DNA from 2 places in the Raoultibacter timonensis genome. Region 1 is predicted to be linked to the other one. Evidence: riboswitches for the same ligand, from Rfam matches in the RefSeq annotation. Region 1 holds a riboswitch; the other holds the start of a gene.

Region 1 (11,854 bases):
GTTGGATTTTTCGTGGTGAAGAACCGGTTCATGCTGAAGCCGACCCGCGGATACGCCCGTACGAAGCCTACCAAATTGGGCTGATCGGCTGGCAGTTTTTGCAGCAAGCGCTGCGCCGGACCGAACCGGGTGCGACGCAGCGCACAACCGAAACTCCCGAGAGAAAGGTATATACTTACCATGTGTTTTAGACCCGCTGACGCATCCGCCACAGGGCCTTCCGCGTGCCCCAGTTGCGGCAAGACCATCCAAAGCATGGGTGGCATAGCTTTGAAGAAATGTCCGTTTTGCGGGGTGGAGCTCTCCGCCGCGCCCGAGCCGCAGAAGCCGGCTCCCGCGGCACCTTCTTCCGCTCCGTCCGCTCCGTCCGCTCCGAAAGCGCCTGGTGCCCCCGCCGCGCCTTCGGCTCCGAAGAATACTCAATAAACGCGGGCGGCAAGGCTATTCAGGTTAGGAGAAGCCATGTGCGGTTATTCGTGTACCGGCTGCGGAGAATGCAAGGGAACCGGAAAGCGCAAACAGATCGTTCCAAGGGGATTGTGCCAACACTGCGGCACGCTGAACGGACCGCGCGCTCTGGTATGCGCTGCCTGTGGGAGAAAGCTTCCCCCCGCGCAGGGGCGCACGGGAGAGCCGCTGCGTTCGAAACCGCACTGAGCTTCGACGTTTACCACTATCTGCTTCATTTGATTGGAAGGGGATTTGTATGGAAATGACCAGTGGCAAGGCTGCAAAGCCTGTCAAAGAGGCTGTTCCGAAAGGCGCGTGGGCGATACTGATCGCTGTCTGGATCGTGGCGATCGCGGCACCTCTGAACATGTTCAAGCCTGCGACGATCTCGGTCGAGATCATCCAGGCGCTCAGCATTCCGGGATCGTCGTACGGTTGGATCATGTCGGTGTTCTCCATCATGGGTTTGATCCTGGCTTTTCCCGCAACGGGGCTCGTGTACCGTTTCGGGTTGAAGAAGTCCCTGGCGGTTTCCGTGATATCGCTGTTCGTGGGATCCCTGATGGGCGCATTGTCGACCAGCTTCGAAATGCTGCTCGTATCCCGCGTCATCGAGGGCTGCGGCATGGGCTTCATCGGCGTGGCGGGCCCAACGGCCATCAGTCTGTGGTTCCCGAAGAGCCGGCAGGGCTTTGCGGTAGCCGTGTTCCAGACATGGATGCCGCTCGGCACGCTCATCACCATGAACCTCGCTCCCGTGATGGCGGCTTCGATGGGGTGGAAGTCGGTATGGTGGCTCGCGTGCGCGTACTGCGTGGTCGCGTTCATCGTACTCATGGTGTTTTTCAAGGAGCCGTCCAAAGAAGTCATGGCGGCGACCGCCGGAAAACGCATCGAGGATGTGGGCAAGGGCAACAAGTTCGCTGCGTTCAAGAACCCTTCGCTGTGGATCCTCTGCATCATGTTCCTCGTCTTCGCCCTTACCACGACGGGCACCACGAGCTCCTATTGGTCGCTGTACCTGCGCGAAGTGGCGAGCATCGACGCTTCCGTCGCGGCCTTTGCGGTAAGCCTCTGCACGGTGCTCGGCGCCGTCGGCATCCCGTTCGGCGGATGGCTCTCCGACAAGCTCGGTACGCGTAAATGGATGATCGTCGCGGCGTGGGTCGTCGTGCTCGTGTTCCTCTGGTTCGCGTTCTCCACGGTCGATCTGACGCTCATCTACGTGATCGCGGTCGTAAACGGCTTCTGCCAGGGCTGGATTCCCGCCATGGTGCAGACGTCCATCCCCGAGATCCTCGAGGATCCTTCGCAAAACGCGATGGGCATGGGCCTGATGAACGTGTTCCGCAACGGCGGCAACATCTTGGGCGGTATGGCGCTCGGCTACTTCGTCGGCCCGTTCGGCTGGTCGCTCGGCTCGCACATCCTGTGCCTGCCCCCGATCATCATCGTTGTTGCGCTCATGCTGATCATCACGCGTAAGACCCTTCGATAACGCAATTCGGCGCGGCTTCCGCACCCCTGTGCGGAAGCCGCGTGCATAGCTGACAACTAGTGTGGGGGTGAAAAGACTATGTTGAAAGACAAGTCGGTAGCTGCACGGATTGCATGCGTTCTCGTCGCCATCGGCATCATCGTCATAGCGTTGGCGCTGCCGTTGCCCGAGGGGCTTTCGTTTCCGGGGAAAATGAGTCTCGCCCTGCTTATCGCGGGCATCATCTTGTGGGTGGCCGAACCGGTCCCCTTTGCCATAACCGGCATCGCCATCATGATATCGCTGCCGGTGTTCGGCATCCTCCCGTTCTCTGCGAGCGAGGGAACGACGGTATGGCTCGCGTGGGTGAGCAGCGTCATCTTCTTCGTGCTCGCCTCGTTCGGACTTTCGGCGGCTCTGTTGAAAACCAAGATACCGATGCGCATCGTCTCGTTTCTGCTCAAGTTCACGAAAGGCAACGAGAAACTCGTCATCTTCGCCTTCATGGCGGCGACGTTCATATGCTCGATGTTCATATCGGATTTGCCTTGCAGCGCGCTTTTCGCGGGCATCGCCTCGAGCAGCATTCTGCAGATCGAGGGTGCCGAGCCGGGGAAGTCCCGTTTCGGGCGGGCGCTCATGATAGCCATCCCGTACGCCGCCTGCATCGGCGGACAGGCCCTTCCGTCGGGAAGCTCCATGAACATCATGGCGATGGGGATGCTCGAGGCGAGTACGGGCATCCAGATCTCGTTTCTCGATTGGGCCGTCATCTGCACGCCCATCGCGCTCGTGCTGCTGTTCGTGGCGTACTTCTCGGTCGTTGTGGTGCATAAGCCCGATCCCCTGTCGCCGAACACGCTCGAGCGCATTGCCGAATTCTCGGCGAACAAGGAGAAGTTCAATGCGCTCGATTGGAAGGTGCTCGCCATCTTCGTGCTGACGTTCGGTCTGTGGCTCGGGAGCAATTGGACGGGTTGGGATCTGACCGGCATCGCGCTTCTGGCGCTCGTGCTGTGCTTCGTGCCGGGCATCGAGGTGCTTTCGTGGGACGAGTTCGTCGAGAGCGTGTCGTGGAACGTGATCCTGCTCATCGGCTCGGTGCAGGCGCTTGCCGGCGGCATCCGGCAGCAGGGCTCGGCGAGCTGGTTTCTGCAGGCGTCGATCGGCAAGCTCGCGGTGGGCACGGGGCTGCTCGTGGTGGCGACGGCGGTCGTGGTTCCCCTCATCCGCCTGTTCATACCGGTGGGGCCGGCGCTCATCGGAACGACGCTTCTGCCGCTGTGCATGATCGGCGACGCGTTCGGCATCAGCCCAGTGTTCTTCACGATCGTAGTCGCCATCAGCGCCTCAACCTCGTTCGCGAACGGCTTGGAGAGCGCGAGCATGGTGGTGCACAAGTACAACTACTGGACGCTCGTGGACTACTTCAAATCGGGCATCATACCGACGATCGCCCTCATGATCCTGCACGCGACGGTACTGCTTCCGTTGGTGACGATGATGGGGTACTGATTGGGCATGCGCCGCGTCGCACGGTAGCGGACCGCATCGGATCGGTGGCGTTTCTGCTGTATTGTTTTCAGGGGCTTTGTCCGAATGCGGGCAAAGCCCCTTCGCTTCGGCGGGTGCCGCATACCGCGGCCGCGCTTCTAGCGCGTGGGGCTCGCGGGCTGGCGGTCGATGGTGTCGACCAGGTCCATGAGCTCCTGCTGGCTGTGCACATCGAGCTTGCGGTAGATGTTGCGCATGTGGGTTCTCACGGTGCCCTCCGATATGACGAGCTCCTTTTGCACGTAGGCGGCGTTGCGGCCCTTCGCCAGCAGGCAGAGGATTTCCAGCTCGCGCTGCGAGAGCAGAAACGTGTCGGCCACGAGATGGCAGCGCTGGGTGAACGGGGCCCGGTGCGCTTTCGGGCTGTCCGGAGAGGGGGTCTCTTCGGTTTGCGCGGTGGCGAGCGTTGCGATCTCGCGCATCTGGTCGTTGGTGACAAGCGATAGGTAGCCCAAGAGGAGCAGCGCGATCCGCGCGAGGGTTATCAGGTAGTAGGGGATCGCTTCGAGGGGGAGAAACGCGTTGACGGCGAACACCGCGAGCAGCCCGAGCGTGAGAAAGCCGTTGAAGAACCCGAACGTGATCATCGACGATACGCGGTAGCGCATCGTGAGCTCGGCCGGATAGAGCCAGAACACGACGCTCGCCAGCGCCAGCAGCGCCACGCAGGCGTAGTTGGGGCTTCCGGCATCGAAGAGGCCTTGGGAGCACGAGAACAGCACGAACACGAGGAGGAAGGGCACGAGCTGGTGGGAGGCGTACGAGCCGTCCTCGTGGCGGTACGGCCAGAAGAAGAGCCCGGTGAACAGCAGCACGGCCATGAGGGGGCACAGCGTTTCGACGGGGAAATCGTTGACGAGGGGCGTTTTCCACAGCAGCGAACGGTAGCCCTCGAGCAGAAGCGACCCGTACACGATGCCGAACGGAACGGCGCTCTTGCCCAGCCTGAGCGCGAAGGCCCGCTTGCTGATGCGCAGGTTGTGAAACGTTTCCACCCAGGCTTTGCCCTCTTTGGCCCGCGTGGTCCCATCGGGCAGGGTAACGAACTCCTGCGGCTTGAAGTAGCTCTCGTTGTCGTGCTGCGCCTTGTAGACGAACACGACCGAGAAGAGGGGGCACATGCACGCGACGATCACGATGCCGAGGGTGCCGGCTTCTGCGAAGTAGGCCAGGGCGAGGATGAACGCGAAGGCCAGAAGGAGCGAGAGGATGGTTGCGATCGCCAGGATGCTCTGGTCGCGCCGCCGCGCCGCTTCGCCCCATAGCAGCGTCGAGGGGGCGCAGGCGAAACTCGTGAGCACGGCTCCTGCCAAGGCGAGCGCGAAGGGGGCTTCGCCTCCTGTCAGCATGATGCTGCCCGTGCCGAGCATGCCGACTGCGCCGCAGAGGCCCATGAGGAAGTGGACCGATTTTTTCCGGAGGTATTTGGTAACCCGGTCGCGGTAGTACCCGATGGCAAAGCACGTTGCGGGAAACACGACGAGGAAGGACAGGCTCAGAAGCGTGGAGCGGGACTCGTCGAGGTAGTGGTAGCCGTCGAGAAAGAAGGGCGCCTGGAAAAACAGGATGAACAGCCAGAGCAGCTGAATGGCGAACCCGACGACCAGCGGACCTTCTATGTACAGGGCGTAACTGAGGGCAGTGGCCTTGTCTCGAAGTGAACCCGCTATCGTATTTATCATGATGCCCCCTGACGCCCATGCCGGGCAAGCTCTCTGCCTTATCGCGCACCCGATCAAAACCCGTTGCCCCCGCCGCCTTAGCATTATAGGGCATTTGGCGCATGCGGCACCGCGGCGGGTTCCGCCCGTTTGCAGCCGTGCGGCGCGAGGCGCGCGTGCGCAGATGGTGGGAGTTGCCGGCGCATCGGCGGCAGATGCGGGAGTATGCGCTATCATGGGCCTATGAAAACGCTAGCAATCATAGGGGGCGGGGCAGCAGGCCTCGCGGCGGCCGTCGAGGCGTCACGCGAAGCCCGCGCGCGCTCTTCGGAGGTCGGCATAACCGTCTACGAAGCGGACGGGCGCGTCGGCAAGAGCATCCTCGCAACGGGAAACGGCCGCTGCAACCTGTCCAACGCGAAATCCGACGCGAGCGCGTACCGCAACGCCGGCTTCGTCGGCGATGCGTACCGAGCGCTTCCCCCTGCCGAGGTGCGTTCGTTCTTCGGGGATCTGGGGCTTGTGATGCGCGAGGACGGCGAGGGGCGGCTCTATCCGCTGACGAACAAGGCGAGCTCGGTGCTCGACGTGCTGAGGTTCGCGGCGCGCGAGGGCGGCGTGCAGGAGGCGTGCGGTGCCGAAGCGGTTGCCGTCACGCCCGTCGACGGGCGCTTCCTCGTCTGCTTCGCCGATGACGGCACGGTGTTCGCCGACGCCGTCGTAATCGCGTGCGGGGGCGGTGCGGCGCAATCGCTCGTTCCGCCCGGCTACGGCTTCGCGGACGTCCGGCCCGTGCTCGGGCCGCTCAAAACCGAGCGCGCCCCCCTCAAGGGCCTCAACAACATCCGCGTGCGCTGCGAGGCCTCGCTGTACGGCCGTCCGGCCGAAGCGGGCGCGCGCGATCGGCGGCGGTTGCATGCGGGCGGCGCGCTCAAGGCGCGTGAAACGGGCGAGGTGCTGTTCCGCGACTACGGCGTTTCGGGCATCGCGGTGTTCGACCTCTCGCGGTTCGCCGAAGCGGGCGACGTGCTTTCCCTCGATCTGGTTTCCGGGATGGGCGAGGCCGAGCTTGCGGCCGACCTCGCTTCGCGCGCGGAGCGATTCGGCGCACGAAGCGCCGTCGACCTCGTATCGGGCATGCTGCTCGCCCCGGTTGCGCGGGCGGTGCTCGCCTCGATCGGCGTGCAGCCGGACGCCCCCCTTTCGCGCGGCCGCACGGCGGATCTCGCCCGTGCGGCGAAATCGTTCGCGCTCGAGGTTGCGGGCATCGGCGACGTTCGGCAATGCCAGGTGAGCCGCGGCGGTTTCGACGTGGCTTCGTTTGCGCCCGAGACGATGGAGTCGCGGCTGCATGCGGGCTTGCACGTCGTCGGCGAAGCCCTCGACGTGGATGCTCCGTGCGGGGGGTACAACCTTCATTGGGCTTGGACGAGCGGCATGCTCGCGGCCCGCAACGCCGTCGGGCGGTTGTGCCGATGATCGAGGTTTCGAACCTGCGCGTGGCGCTCGACGCCTTCTCCCCCGGATCCGATGCCGATGCGGCGCTCTGCGCTGCGGCCGCCCGCGCGCTGCGCATCGCACCCGATGCGATATCCGCGGTGCGGCTCGCGAAGCGCAGCGTCGATGCGCGCAAGAAGGCCGATGTGCACTTCGTCTGCACCGTCGTCGTCGCGCTCGCCGACGAAGCGCTCGAAGAACGCCTCGTTGCGGGCGGGGCGAAGCGCCATGCGGCGTATGCGCCCCTTCCCATTCCCGATCTGTCCGGTCGGGCTCTTGCCCCGCCGCAGGATGCGCCGGGCGTTCCCGGTTCGCGCGGCGCGGCGCGCCCCCTCGTTGTGGGAGCGGGACCGGCGGGGCTGTTCGCGGCGCTCTATCTTGCGCGTGCGGGATTGCGGCCGCTGCTCGTCGAGCGCGGTCCCGCCGTCGAGGACCGCGTTCGCGCCGTCGCCGCGTTCGAGCGGACGGGGCTCCTCGACGAGGAGGCGAACATCCAGTTCGGCGAGGGCGGGGCGGGAACGTTTTCCGACGGCAAGCTCACCACCAACACGAAGAACCCCTACACGGCGCATGTGCTGCGGTGGTTCGTCGAGGCGGGCGCGCCCGAAGAGATCCTCTGGCAGGCGAAGCCGCACGTGGGAACCGACAGGCTCGTCGGCGTGGTGCGCGCCCTGCGCGAGGCGATCGTCGAAGCAGGGGGAAGCGTGCGCTTCGAAACGCGCCTCGAATCGCTCGGCTTTTCGGACGGAGCGCTCAAGACCGCCACGCTGTTCGACGCACGTTCGAACGCGGCGCAGACCGTGGAGGCCGAGCGCGTCATCATCGCCTGCGGGCATTCGGCGCGCGATACGTTTGCGATGCTGCGCGATGCGGGCGTGCGTTTGGAGCGCAAGCCGTTCTCGGTGGGGGTGCGCATCGAGCATCCTCAGAGCATGATCGATGCCGCCCAGTACGGCAGGGCCGCCGCGCATCCCGCGCTCGGCGCAGCCGAGTACAAGCTCGCCGTGCATCTGGAAAGCGGCCGGGGCGTCTACACGTTCTGCATGTGCCCGGGCGGCGAGGTCGTCTGCGCCGCGAGCGAGCGCGGCGGCGTGGTGGTGAACGGCATGAGCCGCTACGCGCGCGACGGGGCAAACGCCAACAGCGCGCTGCTCGTGGGCGTCGACCCGTCCGATTTCCCCGGCGACGATGCGCTGGCGGGCGTGGAGTTCCAGCGCGCGATCGAGCGTGCCGCCTACCGGTGCGCCGGGCAGGCGGACGGCGCCCCCTTCGCAGCGCCCGCCCAGACCGTCGGGGACTTCCTTGCGAACGCGGGCGGAAGCCCGTCGAAGCACGTCTCCCCGACCTACGCGCGCGGCGTCGTGTGGTGCGATCTGCGGGAGTGCCTTCCGGGTTTCGTCGCCGACGCGATCGCGGAGGCCCTGCCGCTGCTCGACCGGAAGCTGCGCGGGTTCGCCGACGCCCAGGCGGTCATGACGGGCGTCGAGACCCGCAGCTCGTCTCCGGTACGCATCGTGCGCGACGGGCGCTTCCAAGCCCTTTTCGCCGAGGGGCGTACAAGCGCGGCGGCGGGCGAGGGGCCGCGTTGCGAGGCCGGGGGCCGCAAGGAGGCGGGATGCGGGCTGTACCCGTGCGGGGAGGGCGCGGGCTATGCGGGCGGCATCATGAGCGCGGCCGTCGACGGCCTGCGCGCAGCCGAGGCCCTCGCGGCCGAACTCGCCGAGACGCCCTAGACGCCCATCTCCTTCTTCCAGTCGATGTCGGGCGGCGGTGCGAGCCGATCGGCGTCGGGCTCCCAAAGGCAGGCGTCCATATCCACGTGCGTATCGTCGAGGAACGCGACGCCTTCGCTCTCGAGAAGCTCTCGCTGCGCATCGGGCCCGCCGAACGCGTAGCCCTCGCAGATGCGGCCATCTTTGAAAATCACCCGATGGCACGGTGTGGCCACGGGCTCTTTGTTGCCGCGCAGCGCCCAGCCGACGTAGCGCGCCGACCGCGGCGATCCCATCATGCGGGCGATTTGCCCGTAGGTTGAAACCTTGCCCTCGGGGATCTGCCTCACAATATCGAAGACGCGTTCGGAAAACGTCGGCATGAAAACCCTTTCGTGCACGGTAAGCCTTTCGGTGACGGTTTCGTAGGATACCACAGATATCTGAAGCGGTTGCGCGTCCGTATAGCGGGCGTCAGTGTATAATCTGCCGAACGAAAGAAGACGTCTCGATCGAGGGAAGCCGGGTGAGATTCCCGCGCGGTACCGCCACTGTGACGCGGATGCTTATCCGTTCAGTCAGAACACTCATCGGGAAACGTGTTTGCGCGTGCAGCGAGTTACTGCAGGCGCAACCTGGGCGCCGCAATGCGGCCTCGGCTTGCCATGCGGACCCGAAGCGGGTAGCGGTCGAGAGACCGCAGAAGCGATGCTGTCTTCTTTTTTCGGTATTGGTTGCAACGGAAGGAAGGCAGTGAATCGAACCGCTTATTCGGCTTCGTCGCCGATTCGCTCGAATCAGACCATCTTGATGAGGCTCGGGGCTGTAATTCTGGCTCTGGCGCTGTGCGTGGGAGCAGTGCCGCGAAGCGCCTTTGCCGAGGGCCCGGGGATTTCTTCTGCGGCAGACGAACAGGTTGCGGGAACCGCAACGCTGACGATCGTGTACGGGCTCGGCATGGACGGTTCTCCGACCATCGTCGTGAACAAGACGTACGGTTTCGCCGACGGCGCGACGGTCGATGATCTGTTCGCGGCCGCAAAGGCGGCGGGGGATATCAAGGACTACACGTTTTCGGGGGGCTATCTGTCTTCGGTGACGACGAGCGGAGGCGCAACCGCTGCGAACGAGGCCGACTATTCGCTGTATTGGGCAAGCTATAAAAACGAAGCGTATGCCTCGGGAACCGATGCGCAGGGATCGGAAAAGCTCGTCGATGCGGTGAGCTACCAGTTCGCATGGGCGAGCAGCCCCACGGCAACCGCGCCCGCCGATTGGCAGCCCCTCGTCGACGATGCGACCGAGAGCTCGCAGGTGGCGGGCGGATCGGTGTCGACCGGCGACGCGGCGACTCTCACGATCGTCGGCGGCATCGACTACGATGGCGAGCCTATCGTCGTTGCGAACAAGACGTATCGATTCGCCGACGGCGCGACGGTCGATGATCTGTTCGCGGCCGCAAAGGCGGCGGGGGATATCGAGGACTACGAGTTCGAAGATACAGGGTACGGCCCCTCTCTCGTTGCGGTTACGGCGAAAGGCGGCTCCGAGGTGCATAATGCATCGAACGGCTCTCTGTATTGGGCTGCATACAAGGATTGTCGCTATGCGGGGGGAGTCGAAGGCCAGAAAAACGAGGCCCTTGTCAACGAGGTGACCTATCAGTTTGCTTGGTCGAGCTACCCGACCGCGGTTGCTCCATCCGACTGGGCTGCCATCGTGGCTGCAGCCGGCGAAGGCTCGGGCGTCGCGACCGGCAGCGGGTCGGGCGATGAGGCGTACTTTCCGATCGATCTCGACAGTGCGTCGTACGGTCGGCTGTTCGGCTCCATCGCCGCTTCGTTTGCGGGCACGGCGGATCCGTGGGAGGCGCTCGATCTTGCCGCGATCGGCAACGGCTCGGCGGTCGATCGCGAAGGCCTGATCGCCGAAGCGAGAGCAGCGCTTGCATCTCTCGACCGAACCAACATCCAAAAGGCTATCCTTGCGCTTACCGCCCTCGGCATCGACGCTTCGACGATAGCCGATGCGGACGGCACGAGCCTCGTCGACGCGCTCGGATCGACTCCGATGGCGACGGAATCGATAAACGGTAAGTTGTTCGCCTTGCTTGCCTATCGCGCGGCAGCGCGCGGAGCATCGGCGGATGCGACGCTTTCGAGTGCCGCATCGACGGCGTCGGGAGTCGAGGAAACGCTTCTCGAGGAAGTGCTTGCGAGCCAGAAGCCCGACGGCGGGTTTGCCTACTCGGGTTCGTCCGCCGACGCCGACGTGACGGCGATGGCCATCGCCGCGCTCGCCCCGTATCGCGGCGACGCTCGCATCGAGTCCGCTCTCGAGTCCGCGCTTGCCGCCCTCAGAGGCCTGCAGCGCGAGGACGGCGGTTTTCCGATGACGGTCGCAGGGGGCTACGAAGACCGCTCGAACGTCAATTCCACCGCCATGGCGGTGATAGCCCTTGCGGCCGTCGGCATCGACCCCGCTTCGTCATGGGTCGTCGAGAGCGGTGCAACGCCGATGTCGGCGCTTCTCTCGTTTGCGGATTCTTCGCAAGCCGGCTTTCTCTACGGGGGCTCGGCCAACGAGATGGCGACCGAGCAGGGGTTCAGGGCGATGGCCGCTTATCAGGGCCTCAAGAACACCGGCGCCGCCTACAACGTGTACCTGCAAGCCGTCGACGGCGTGGCCGGTTTGCCCGGCGCAGCCGACGGGGAAGGCTCCGTCGCGGACGGCGGCTCCGGCGGCTTGGCTCAGACGGGCGATCCGACGTCGGCCGCAAGCGCTGCGGCGCTGTCTTTGTGCGCGCTGGCGGGTGCGGCTCTGGCGCTGCGCAAGCGGAGCCGTCCTGCTCGGCCTTCCGGCGTCAGGTAGTGGGGTCCGATGCCGGAGAAACCCGAAAACATCGAATCGGCCGAAGTCGGCGAGCGCGCTGAGGGCTGCGTACGGGAAACCGAGGCGACCGCAAGGATAGCGCCGGTAGCCGAAACCGACGACGGGCGCGATGCGGGCGACGGCGCGGCCGAGAACGAAGCGAAGCGGCCGTTGCGCAAGCGGCCGAGCCTCGTGATCGTCTCATGCGCGGTCGTCGTGCTTCTGTGCGCGCTCGGCTTGGCGGCCGGCCACGCGGCGGGATTGGTTTCGATCGTCCCCGACGATATGCTCCGCACGACAGGCGAGGCGACTACGGCTGCGCACGACGGCACCGAAACGGGCGATACGGAGCGTCCGGCTTCCGTCGATCGGGAGGCCGACGAATCCGACGAGGCCGATGGCGCTGAGGGCGAGGGCGTACCGGGGGAGGGAGAAGCCGACGCCCGGGACGCCTCGGCCGCCGAAGTGCCGCCCGAGGCTCCGGATGCGGTGTCCGAAGGATCGGGGGCGTCCGGCGGCGCTTCTGCTCCCGAAGCGGCCCCAACGCCCGCGCCGGAGCCGGAACCCGCTCCGGCGCCCGCCACCATCACCGTGTCGGTGTACGTTGACAGCTCGCGTGCCGCGAGCTTCGG
Region 2 (11,854 bases), 900 kb from region 1:
TGCTTCCCTCAGCTGCGTCCCCAGCTGAACGAGGAGGTTCTGCGGTATGCCCATCTCGCGTGATATTTCCCTCGAGGGGCGCAGCCCCCCTTTGACGGCTATATAGAGCACCATGCGCATTGCGTAATCCGTGGTGGCGTTGTTTTTCATGTGCTCTCCTGCCCGCGCACCCGCTTCATCGAGCTTCTTCGCTGCGCTGCCTCGGTGCCGTTTTCGCATCTTAAAATTCCTCGAAAAGTGTACGTGTTCTTAACTTAAATTAGAACCAAATAGCGCATATATTATTGAATTGACCGCTAAAACCTCTCGAACGAGGCAGCGGTGTCTTCCCGAACAGCCCTCATTCCTCCCCCCGATTTAGTTACTTTACAACGTAAAGAAAAGGCGCTACCATCTACTTTACATTGTAAAGTAACAAGGAATGCAACGAGGAGGAGCAATGGGAGGAATGGATTTTTCCAGACGAGACTTCCTGAGGGGGGCAGGTGCAGTGGGCCTCGCATCGGGGGCTTTCGGCATCTTCGGAGGCGCTGGGCTGGCGTTTGCCGACGATACGGCGGCATCCGAGGAGGCGGTGAATGCCTATCAGGCTATCGTACCCGATGAGACAAGCCTTCTTTCGCCGAAGAAAGTGGCTTGTCCGGGTCCGCGCGGCCCGATCGCATTCGAGGATCGCGAAATCGCACCGTCCGAGATTGCCTCGACGGAGGAGTGCGACGTGCTTGTCATCGGTGCGGGCATCGCCGGACTGACGGCGAGTTTGAAGGCGGCCGAAGAGGGGGCGAGCGTCATCTGCATCGAGAAGATGACCAAAGGCCGCGGCTGCTTCGAATGCTTCGGCGCCTACGATGCCCAGTGCCAGAAGGACGCAGGTGTGCAGGTCGATCCCGCCCAGCTGCTCGATGAAATCTATCGTTCAGCGTATTGGCGCACGCGTCCCGAACCGGCGCGTACCTACGTGTTCCGTTCCGGCGAGGCAACCGATTTCTGGCAGCAGATGCTCGACAAGGGCGAAAACGGCTTCGTCATAACGAAGGTGGAGCAGGCTCCCAATACCAACGGCATGCCCATGATCGATTCGGAGCTCGGCTTCTACGACAGCCCCTCGCTGCCGCCCGATGCGGGTGTTCGCTCGGGTCTTTCGGGCATATACGTGTGTCGCGAGATGGCCGAAATCGCGAAGCAGTACGACGCCCTCGACATTCGCTACAGTACACCGGGCGTTCAGCTCGTGCGTGATGGGGAAGGACGCGTTACCGGCGTTGTTGCCAAGAGCGGCGAAGAGTACATCCGGATCAACGCCTCGAAGGGCGTGATCCTCGCGACGGGCAGCTACGACGCCAACCCCGAGATGATGGAAGCTTGGGTGCGTCCCGAAGACTATGCCACATCGAGCTGGTGGAACCCCGGTTGGGGGACTACGGGCGACGGGCATATGATGGGTTTGAAAATCGGCGCGGGCATGGATTCGCTTCCGCATCCCGTTATGAACTTCCGCTGGGGCAATCCCGATTCGTTCTACGATGCCCGCGTATGGACGGCCATCTGGCTTGCCATCAACGTCAATGCGCAGGGCAACCGTTACGTGAACGAGGATCTTCCGTTCCAGTCGGTATCCAATGCTCAGAATGCCCAACCGGGATTCGGTGCGAATTGCTGGCAGATCTTCGACGACGGCATGCTTGGTGCGTCCGAAGAAGAGGTTGCGGGCGCGAAAGCCGCTATGGACGAGTTCATCGAAAAGGGCTGGGCTTTTTCGGCTTCAAGCCCGCGCGAGCTTGCAGAAAAATGCGGCATCGATCCCGATGGGCTCGAGCAAACCGTTACCACCTGGAACGCGTATTGGAACGACAAGAAGGACAGGGACTTCAATCGGTTCATGGAGTCGACGGCTCCGTTTGCCGGGGAGACGATCTACGCTCTTACGACGAACAGCTGCATTCTTGCTACGGGCGGCGGCCTGACCATCGACGGCGCTTGTCGCGTGCTCGACACCGACGATGCGGTGATCGAGGGCCTGTATGCCGTCGGAAACGTGTCGGGGAGCTTTTTCGCGGGGAACTACCCGCGCCATATTCCAGGAACGTCGATCGGTCGTGCAATCACCTTCGGTTTCGTTGCAGCCGAGCATGCTGTGAAAGGAGCTTAACCCATGCAAAACGTCAAACGATTCCCCCTCATCGCCCCTGTATCGGCGATGGTGGCGTTGTGCCTGTGCATCGGACTCGCTGCATGCGCCCCTCAGGCGACCGAGTCCGCCGACCCCTCGCCTTCTTCTACAGCTGCCGCCACCGCTACGGGGGCTGCGGGCGAGTATGTGTCCGACGAACAATGTCTGAGCTGCCACGGCGGCAGCTACGAAGCGCTTGCTGAAACCACATCGAGCCTGGGCGATTGGAACCCCCACGATCCCATCCACGGCGGCTACAATTCGTGCCAGAATTGCCATGCGAAAGACAAAGAGATCACGAACAACTACTGCGAGCATTGCCATACCTACGCACCCGATCAAGTGGCGTAGCAAAATACGCGTCACCGGAGCCGGCGCACCGCAAGAGGTGCGCCGGCGCTCTGTCGGCTCCTGCTGGATTTCGTGTGGTTCAGGCGCTGCGGGCGGACGACTCGCCTATACTCTGTACGAGATAACGGACGAATCATTCCGCTGCCGAAAGCTGATCGCATGCCCGAGAAGAAACAACAGAAACAAGCTCTGAGCCGTGATTTGATCGTCGACACGGCTTTCCGTATGATTGACGAAAAGGGATATCGCGCCTTCACCATGCGTGCGCTTGGCACCGAGCTGGGCGTGTCCGCGATGGCGTTTTACGCGCACTTCACGTCGCGCGAGGAGATGCTCGCGGCTGTTTGCTCCAGGCTCATGGAGTCGCTCGACACCGATCCTGTGCCAGGGGAACGCTGGGACGATACGCTCAGGCGCACGATGCCTTCGCTCCGAAAAGGGTTTCTCGACCATCCGAACATTGCGGAAATCAGCTTGGACGATTCGGTTGCATGGCTCGGGCTGGCAAAGCATACCGAAAAGATCGTGAACCTTCACTTGGCGCAGGGCATGCCCGAAGACATCTTCCGAAAGGCATGGGCCATGGTCGATGCCTTCCTCACGGGTTTCACGGGAAACGAAGTGGCGATGATCCGCGGCGATGCGCTCGTTGGCGAGGACGCCGACGTTCTTCCGAAGTGGCAGCAGATCGTTCGCTCGGCCTATACCGACGAATCGTTCTCCAACGGTATCGAGATCATCATCGAGGGCGTGAAGAGCATTGCCGCCCCCGATCCATGCAAATGGTACACGCCGAGCGAAGAAGGCGTCGATTCTGCCGATTTCGATGGCGGCGGGAAAGAGGTCGACGGCTAAGTGGCGCTGGACAACGGGAAAACCAAAACGATTTCTGCAGGAGAGGATCAGGCTCTGCTTGCAGCTCCGCTCGAAGCTGCTCGAAAAGCCGCAGCGTCTACGGCTGCCGCTCTGAGGTCGCGTACCGATTGCGCCGATATCGAGCGCATCGGCATCCCCCGGGCGCTTTTGTACTACCGCTACGGCGTTTTGTGGACGACGTTCTTCGAGCAGCTCGGCCGCGAGGTCGTGGTAAGCGACGCGTCCGACAAAGACGTGTTCGATGCGGGGGAGCGCGTTTCGGTCGACGAATGCTGCCTGGCTTCGAAGCTTTACCTTGGGCACGTGCAGAGCCTGATCGGATCGTGCGATGCGGTGTTCGTTCCCAGCTTGGCGAACAGGGGACATCGAAAAGGATTCTGCACCAAATACCAGGCGCTCCCCGATCTGGTGGCGAATACGTTTTTCGATACGGGGCTGCGAATCGTCTCATTGCTGGTCAACGAGACCGAGGAAAAGGCCGACGAGAAAAGCGCGTTCATTGCACTCGGTCAGCGATTCGGATCGAGCGCTGCCGATGCGAAGCGGGCGTATCGAGCCGCCTACGCCGCACAGCAGCGGGCCGATCGCGTGGCCGCGCGAGCTCAAGAGCGTCTGGTTGCCGACATCGATCAGCGTCGCAGGCAGGCTGCGGCCGCAGGGGCGGGTGAGCGTTCTGCTTCCGATCCGACGGGCGAGGCCGGGGCGTTGCGGTGGCCGAGCCAAGAGGCACCGCTTGCGATTCTGCTCGTCGCCCATCCATACGTTGCCCATGACCCGTTTGTGAACGGCGGCGTTGTCGATTTGCTCGAAAGCATGGGCGCGAGCGTTCTGTATGCCGATCAAACCGATCACGGGAAGGCGCTGCACGAAAGCTTCGAATTCTCCGAAACGCTTCCGTGGATCGTCAACCGCGAGCTGGTGGGATCGGTCACGCTTTTGCATGCCCATGTGGACGGGATCGTCCTTGTGAGCGCGTTTCCCTGCGGACCCGACTCCATGACCAACGATGCCGTAGCCCGTTGCATTCAGGGAAAGCCGATCCTTTCGCTTATCGTCGATGCGCAAAGCGGTACCGCCGGACTCGAAACGCGCATCGAGAGCTTCATCGATATTTTGCGCTATCAGCAGAGGGGAGGGTATCTCCATGGCTGACGACGAGCAAAGCGGCGCTTCCTCAGACCTTGCGGCCAGCATAGCCGATACGGAAGGCGGGACGGGGTGCGGCACGAAAGGCGACGCGAGAGGCGATGTCCTTATGGCCGACGCGGAAGGCGACCTGGGAGGCACCCCTATAGCCGACACGGAAGGCGACTCCTCGGCGGCCGATGGCGAAAAGGGCGGCATCGGCTTGGACGATGGCCGACAAGGAGGCGCTTCGTTTGCGTCTGGCGGTCGCCGCGAATCGCGCGAGGATGCCGTCGGATCGGTGCGCGACGGCGACGCCGACGTCCGCAATGCGCGCATCTGGCTGCAGCTCGATAAGCTGCGCCCACCGAAGCTCGTCGAGCCGCGCAAGCGCAAGAAGAAGGATCGCCATGCGCGCACGCGCGTCGCGTTCTTCCGCTACAGTTACTACGATATCGCGTTCAAGTACTTCGTCGAACAGGTGCTCGATGCCGATTTCGTCTCACTGCCCGAGCCGACCAAGCGCACCCTCGAACGGGGTACGCTCAACAGCAACGATTTCGTCTGCGCACCCTTCAAGCACATCCTCGGCGATTTCATCGATGCGCTTGAATCGGGCGCCGATGTGATCGTGCAGTTCGCAGGGCCTTGCAGGCTCGGATACTACGGCGAGTTGCAAGAATCGATCCTGCGCGATATGGGCTACGAGTTCGAGATGCTCAACTTCGCCACGTTGACGGGCAAGCCTTTGGCCGACTACATCGGCGTGTGCAAGAAGAAGGTCAACCCCGACCTGTCGGTTCCGCACGGTGTGCGCGGCATGCTTGCGGTATTCAAGATGATCGAATGCCTTGACGAAGCGAACGACTACTACCTGGCCAATGCGGGATTCGAGGTCGAGGCGGGGTCGTTCGATCGGGCTCTTTCAGCCTATCATGGCGCAATGCGAGCCGCGGTAACCGAGCGCGATATCGCCGATGCGCAGCGAAACGGCCTCGAGGCTATGAAGGCGCTGCCGACCGCGAAACCCGTCGATCCTGTGCGGGTGGGCATCGTCGGAGAGTATTTTACGGCAGCCGATGCGACGAGCAACCTCGGTGTAGAGCGCAAGCTTCTGACCATGGGGGTCGAGTTGCACCGCATGCTCAACATGACCAACCGCAATCTCCGCTACAACGAGAAGAACCTGCGCGCCGGCATTTCCGACTATGTGAAGTTCGACATGGGGCCGACGTCCAGCATGACCATCGCTGCGGCGAAGCGCTACGTTGACGGGGGGTTCGACGGCGTCGTTCACCTGAAATCGTCGGGGTGCACGCCCGAGATCGACTGCGTTCCCGTATTGCAGCGCATCAGCCGCGAAGCTTCGGTTCCTATGCTGTTTTTGAGCTACGACTCTCAAACGAGCGATACGGGGCTCGATACGCGTCTCGAGGCGTTTTACGACATGATTGCACGAAGGAAGAAGGTTCTCCTGTGACCGAAGCGTATCTCGGTATCGATACCGGCTCGATTTCTACGAAAGGCGTCGTCATCGATGAAGATCGAACGATCGTCGCCCGATCGTACCTGTGGACCGAAGGCAATCCCATGCAGGCCGCGCGCCGCGTGATCGAGGATCTGGGAAGCCAAATCGACCATGGGACGGTGCAGGTTCAGGCGGTGGGGACCACGGGCAGCGCCCGGCGGCTCGTCGGTGCCATGACCGATGCCGCCGTGGTGAAAAACGAGATCACCACGCATGCGGTAGGCACGACCTATCTCCATCCCGACGTGCGTACCATCTTCGAGATCGGTGGACAGGATTCCAAGATCATCTGCGTCGAGGGCGGCATCGCGGTGGACTACGCGATGAACACGCTGTGCGCTGCGGGAACGGGTGCCTTCCTTTCAAGCCAAGCCCATCGCCTCGGCCTCGAGGTCGAACAGTTCGGCGACATCGCGCTCGCATCGAAGCGCCCGGCCAACATCGCTGCGCGCTGTACGGTGTTCGCGGAATCGGACTTGGTGCACAAGATCCAGATGGGGTACTCGCGCGAGGATATCGTTGCGGGGCTGTGCAAAGCGGTCGCATCGAACTACCTCAACAACGTCGGCAAGGGGAAGAAGGTTGCAGCGCCCGTGGTGTTCCAGGGCGGTGTGAGTAAAAACGCCGGCGTGGTGCGGGCGTTCGAGGACGCGCTCGGCATGGAGGTGCTCGTGGATGCGGACGGCCACCTCATGGGCGCGTTCGGAGCCGCACTGCTCGCCGCCGACGCTGCTCCGACGGCGGCGACGAAACCGTTCGATTTCGATGTGGCCGAATTCGAGTTCAAGACGCGCGAGATCGAGTGCGGCAAATGCACGAACCACTGCGAGATCATCTGCGTGTACCGCGATGGCGAGATCATCGATGCTTGGGGCAACCGCTGCGAGAAGGGCGCGGTTAAAACAGCACGGTAAGCCGGTGTTCGCTCTCGCTGGTCGCGCCTCGCTTTGCTTGCCAACCGCGAGCCGCCAACCGTTGACTGCTGATTGCCAGCCGCCAAGCGCGAACCGCCAATCGCCAGCTGCTAAGGTTGCCGCGCTTGTCGGGCGAGTCTTCGGGCAGATGCGATGTCCGCCAACCGCCTTCGTGCGACAAAAAACAACGTGTCTGCATCGTTTCTACCTGCAAAACCGCAGGTCGCAATCAAGAACGATAACGAATGCGATAAAAAAACGTCGCACGGAGGGCCTTCGCGGACATCGGATTGCTTCCAGCTTCGGTCTTCGCCGGTCCGACGGCGTTCCGATCGGGACTTAGGCTGCGGAAGCGGTCTTTGAGGGCATGCGGAGCCGTCCCTCGCACAAAACGTGGTACCATGCGCCTAACAATTATATTGGCATTGATGGTTGCGCCGGGCGCGGCGCGAGTGCCCTCGAGAGGGATGCACTTGGGGAAATGCGGGTGAGAATCCTGCGCTATACCAGTAACCGTAAACGCTGATGAGCGGATGAACTGCAGGCATGCGGTCCGCTCAGATGAGGCGAAGTCGGAATACCCATCCATCGCATTGAGCCCTGGAAGAGAGGTACCGACTATGATCGGCCCCATTTCTGCGTGCTTTCGCGCGCATGCTGACAGCTTGCAGAGCGTCAGCGGATCGCCTGCCGGCGCTTCGGCGCTGCAGCGAGAAAAAACCCTGTTCAAAAAAATGTTCAATCTGTTTTTAGCCTGCGTTTTAACGCTGTCGCTCGCGCCGGGTGCGGCGTGGGCCGAAGATGGCGAGAGGGCGTCGGCGGATGATGCGCTTTCGGGATTTGCGGCTGCTGACCCAGCGGCTGCTTCAAACCATGGCGGCGAGGGCGCAAGCGTAAGCGAAGACGGGTCTTCATCGGGGGATCCTTCGACCTCGGAAAGCGGTTCGGGGGGCGGCGTCTCTGGCGACGCGAGCGGACAAGGATTCTCCGCCGATTTGGGGGCGGGCGCCAGCCAGGCGGGTGCCAGCCAGGCGGGTGCCAGTCAATCGGATGCCGAGGAAAACGCAGGCTTTGCGCCCGATTCCGATAATCGGGCGGGTCTCGACAGCGAAGAGGGGTTGGCAGGCGGAAGTTCCGACGATAGCGTGGCACCTTCAGCACCTTTAGCGCCCTCGGCGACTCCTGACGTTGAAGCAAGCGCGTCGGATGCGAATGCTATGCATGTGCGGGCGGCGTCTGCGCTGGATTCCGATGGGTGCATCTGGATCGAAAAAAGCAAGGGCAGCGGATGGGGTTATGAGTCTGATCAGGCGAAAGGCGATGTGCAGGCGGGAACCACTCTCTGGGCGAATCACTACGACTACGATGAGTACTGCGTGGACGCTGCGTTTACCTATCAGTGGTATTCGGGTGCGACGAAAAGCGTCAAGCTTGCCGACTACGCACCCATCGACGGGGCGACGTCCCAGAGCCTCACCATCGATTCGGATTTTGCAAAAGCGCATGATGGAGAGTACTTGCTCGTCCAAGTGAGCGACGGCAAGACGACGCTCACCGGTCCAACAAGCGCCTATTACCTGGCGCAGGTTGCCGGTACGGTGAAGGTCGCTTCGGTAGATTTTACGAACGGCGGCGTCCAATACCTTATGGGAGGCTCGACTCTTGAAGCGCGCGTCTATCCGAGTACGGCAGAACCGATCTATACTTGGGAAAAATCAACCTCGAAAACAGGCCCGTTCGAAGTTATCGACGGGGCGACGGATGCGACGCTCGAACTCACTGAAGACCTGGTGGGATACTTTCTTCGTGTAACGGCGGCAACCGGCTCGACTTCGAAGCAGAAAACAACCGGCTATGCCGTCGCTCCTCGGGGTTCATGGCTTATCGACGAGGTAAGGCTCACCGATACGATCGGTGCATATGCTGGCACGACGTTGACGGCCCAAGCTTACGGGCGCAATGCCGAAAACGTTTCGAAAATCGCCGTCGGCAAAGATGATGCAGTATTCACGTGGCAGTATGCCGATTCGGATGGATACGGAGCGACATGGTCAGACATTCCCGGGGCGTCGGGTCGCGGGTTGGATTCGTATACGGTCGATGAAGCCTATGCCGGCAAGTACATTCGCGTGCGAGCTGACGCCAATATCGAAAGTTGGGTCAAAGCGTCAAGCGCGTTCGGCCCCATCAAGGCGATTCCACAGCTTGCATCGATCGATCTTGCGGCTAACGGCAAGGCGATCGACTACGCTGTTGCAGGCGATGCGGTTGCGGCAACGGTGCTCGACGAGGATGGCCGCGCCGTCGCCGATAATCTCACCTATACGTGGGAGAGCTCCTCATCCGAGGACGGCCCCTTCGCGCCTATCGCTGGTGCAGCCGGCGCGAGCTACGCGGTTCCCGAAGATGCGGCGGGCAGCTACGTTCGCCTGACGGTGGCGGGGATAGGCGAGGGCAACGCCGTTGAGCGGACGTTTGCGATCCATGCGCCCGATTCGCTCGAAGCAGTGGCGAACGCACTCATCGGATACGTTCCCGTGCCTAACTCCGATGAGGATACCAGCCTTGCGGTTATGATCGAGAAGAAGATCGCCGATCTGGGCTTCGAGGGCGTATCCGTTTCGCTTACCTCGACTAGCGACGAGAATATCGTTGCAGCCGATGGCGTCATAACCGGGTGGTACTATGCCGACCCGTCTTCGGTAGGGAAAGGCGATCAGCGCTACAGCAGCGCGGTCGTGTCGTTCTCTCTGTCGAAAGACGGTGACTCGATCGCGTTTGCCCCCGGAGGCAATGGCGAGGTGAAGATCGGCTGGGATCGTGCGCGTGTGCGCGATGCCATCGCGCAAGACATCCAACCTCAAGTCGAGCTGGCAGATTACCTGAACAAGGTCGATTCGGGACTCGATGAGATGACGAAGTTCACGCAGGATCTGCCGACGTCGGCGGGTTGGGCAAACGTTTCCTGGGAATCATCGGACGAATCGCTCGTTGAGATCACCGAAGATCCCTATGCTTTGGTGAATCAGCTGGAGCGCAAAAAGCTCGCCGAGGATGCTCCTGTAACCATCACGGCGGTTTTTGCGCCTGCGTTCGCCGATGCCGACGGCTCGCTCATTACGTCCGAGAAATCGTTTGATTGCATCGTCAAAAAGTTCATCGATGTCAGCGGCCTTACCTCGAACGACCTCAAGTTGTTGCTCGAGAAGAGCTACACCATCGGCAAGCTCACCGATTTCGCCACCGGCGAGCCGATCGACCCTGCGACGGTGGACGGTGATGTCCAGCTGCCGATTCCACGCGATCTGTTTGTCGAGGCGCATGAGCTGTCGGTATCGGTGGCGAGCTCGGATGAGAACGTTGTCAGGGTAAACGGCTACCGGGCATACGTTTACCGCCCGATTGACGGGCAAGATCGCGACGCAACGCTTACGGTTACGCTTGCCCGCAAAGATAAAGCTACCGTAAAGGCGTCTATCACGATCGATTTGACGGTAAGGGCGCTCGACCTTGCCGACATCGACGCCGAGATCGCGCTTATGGAAGACGTGAAAGCATCGTATGCGGATGGGATCAAGGGCGAGAATACGAGCATCGGCTCCATCGCGAAGAACATGGAATCGTTCCAGGAGGTTTATCGCGACGAAGCGACGGGCGATCTGGTTTGGGTACGCGATCGTGCCGATACCGCCGATCACGGCATCGTCCCCGACGAGCTTGACGGCTGGTACGACTCGCAGATGTGGCGATGCTTCCGCTCGTCGGACGCATCGATCGTTTCCCATGAGAACCTGCTTGTTTCGCAGCCTGCGTACAATACCGAAGTTACCGTCGCGAGTGTGCTGACGAGCGAGGAATACGGTAAATACTACGAGCTTTACAAAGACGACCCCTCTGTTTCCGATGAGCTCAAGGCGAAGCTCGCGAGTTTGTATCGGCAGCCGGTATCGCATACGTTCACCGTTCTTGGTGCGAGCGGGCAGGATGATCCTGCGGGCGACAAGGATACGCTGAACGTTTCCGCTTCCATAACCGGGGCGACAGGGCACGATGCCGACGGATCGTACCTGTCGGAAACGTGGGTACCTCGCAGCAGGGTTACCGTCGAAAAGGGCCAGAACATAACTGCTTGGGATTGCTTTGCCCGTCTGCTCGACGAAAACGGCTTCGACTATGCGACGGGAAGCGGGCTCAACCCGTATAGCATTACCACGCCCGAAGGCCGGACGCTCACGACGGTGCGCCAAGGAAGCGTGAAGAACAGCTATTGGGCGTTCTTCGTCAACGGCGTGTATGCGGATGTCGGCACGCGGGCCTACGAGGTGCGCGACGGCGACCTCGTCGAGCTTCGCTATCTCGACAGTACCGGTTCGTACGAAGCCGATCCCGATGCCGTCGATGCAGATCCGAATGCAGCGCATCCCGATCTCGAATCGGCGTGGTCGGGCCACGCCAACGGCGGTTCGGGCGCGCTTGTCGAAAACGTCGAGACGCCGGTTGGGGCCGTGGAATCAAAATCGCATTCGCTCTTGACCGAAGCGGAGCGCAGGGCGGGTGCCGAGGCGTTCGCCTCCGATCCTCTCATTATCGGCGGCATGCTCTACATCGTATCGGGGTCGAAGACCATCGATCCGAACACGGGGAAGGCCCGCTGGGGCAAGGCGCGCTTATCGGTTATCGACCCCGCAACGAACAATGCGGTCGATACCGTCGAGCTTGCAACCACCATGGATACGACCTGCCGCCCTGCCTATGCCGACGGCATCATCGTGATCCCGCTTTCCGGCGGGTACCTGCAGGCGCTGTCTGCCGCTACGCGCAACACGATGTGGGTGACGGTTCCCACGCAGGGTTCCCAGTCGGTATCCACGCTGACGATAGCCGACGGGT

The links. A riboswitch is a leader RNA that binds a small molecule or an ion and turns the genes downstream of it on or off. The one in region 1 is predicted to bind cobalamin.
Region 2: another riboswitch for cobalamin. It lies ahead of MWL89_RS01925 (DUF4430 domain-containing protein); the one in region 1 lies ahead of MWL89_RS05480 (prenyltransferase/squalene oxidase repeat-containing protein).

The regions. Positions count from the first base shown of each region.
Region 1 is NZ_AP025564.1:1,381,567-1,393,420, forward strand. It holds gene MWL89_RS05445 (hypothetical protein) at 1-84, shown strand, start outside; gene MWL89_RS05450 (MFS transporter) at 707-1,948, shown strand; gene MWL89_RS05455 (SLC13 family permease) at 2,027-3,442, shown strand; gene MWL89_RS05460 (response regulator transcription factor) at 3,580-5,163, opposite strand; gene MWL89_RS05465 (aminoacetone oxidase family FAD-binding enzyme) at 5,386-6,621, shown strand; gene MWL89_RS05470 (NAD(P)/FAD-dependent oxidoreductase) at 6,618-8,372, shown strand; gene MWL89_RS05475 (MGMT family protein) at 8,369-8,734, opposite strand; adenosylcobalamin (AdoCbl) riboswitch at 8,843-8,988, shown strand; gene MWL89_RS05480 (prenyltransferase/squalene oxidase repeat-containing protein) at 9,105-11,222, shown strand; gene MWL89_RS05485 (DUF4430 domain-containing protein) at 11,232-11,854, shown strand, end outside.
Region 2 is NZ_AP025564.1:480,367-492,220, forward strand. It holds gene MWL89_RS01890 (RrF2 family transcriptional regulator) at 1-150, opposite strand, end outside; gene MWL89_RS01895 (FAD-dependent oxidoreductase) at 440-2,149, shown strand; gene MWL89_RS01900 (cytochrome c3 family protein) at 2,153-2,521, shown strand; gene MWL89_RS01905 (TetR/AcrR family transcriptional regulator) at 2,681-3,376, shown strand; gene MWL89_RS01910 (acyl-CoA dehydratase activase-related protein) at 3,377-4,549, shown strand; gene MWL89_RS01915 (hypothetical protein) at 4,542-6,002, shown strand; gene MWL89_RS01920 (acyl-CoA dehydratase activase) at 5,999-6,964, shown strand; adenosylcobalamin-variant (AdoCbl-variant) riboswitch at 7,426-7,555, shown strand; gene MWL89_RS01925 (DUF4430 domain-containing protein) at 7,585-11,854, shown strand, end outside.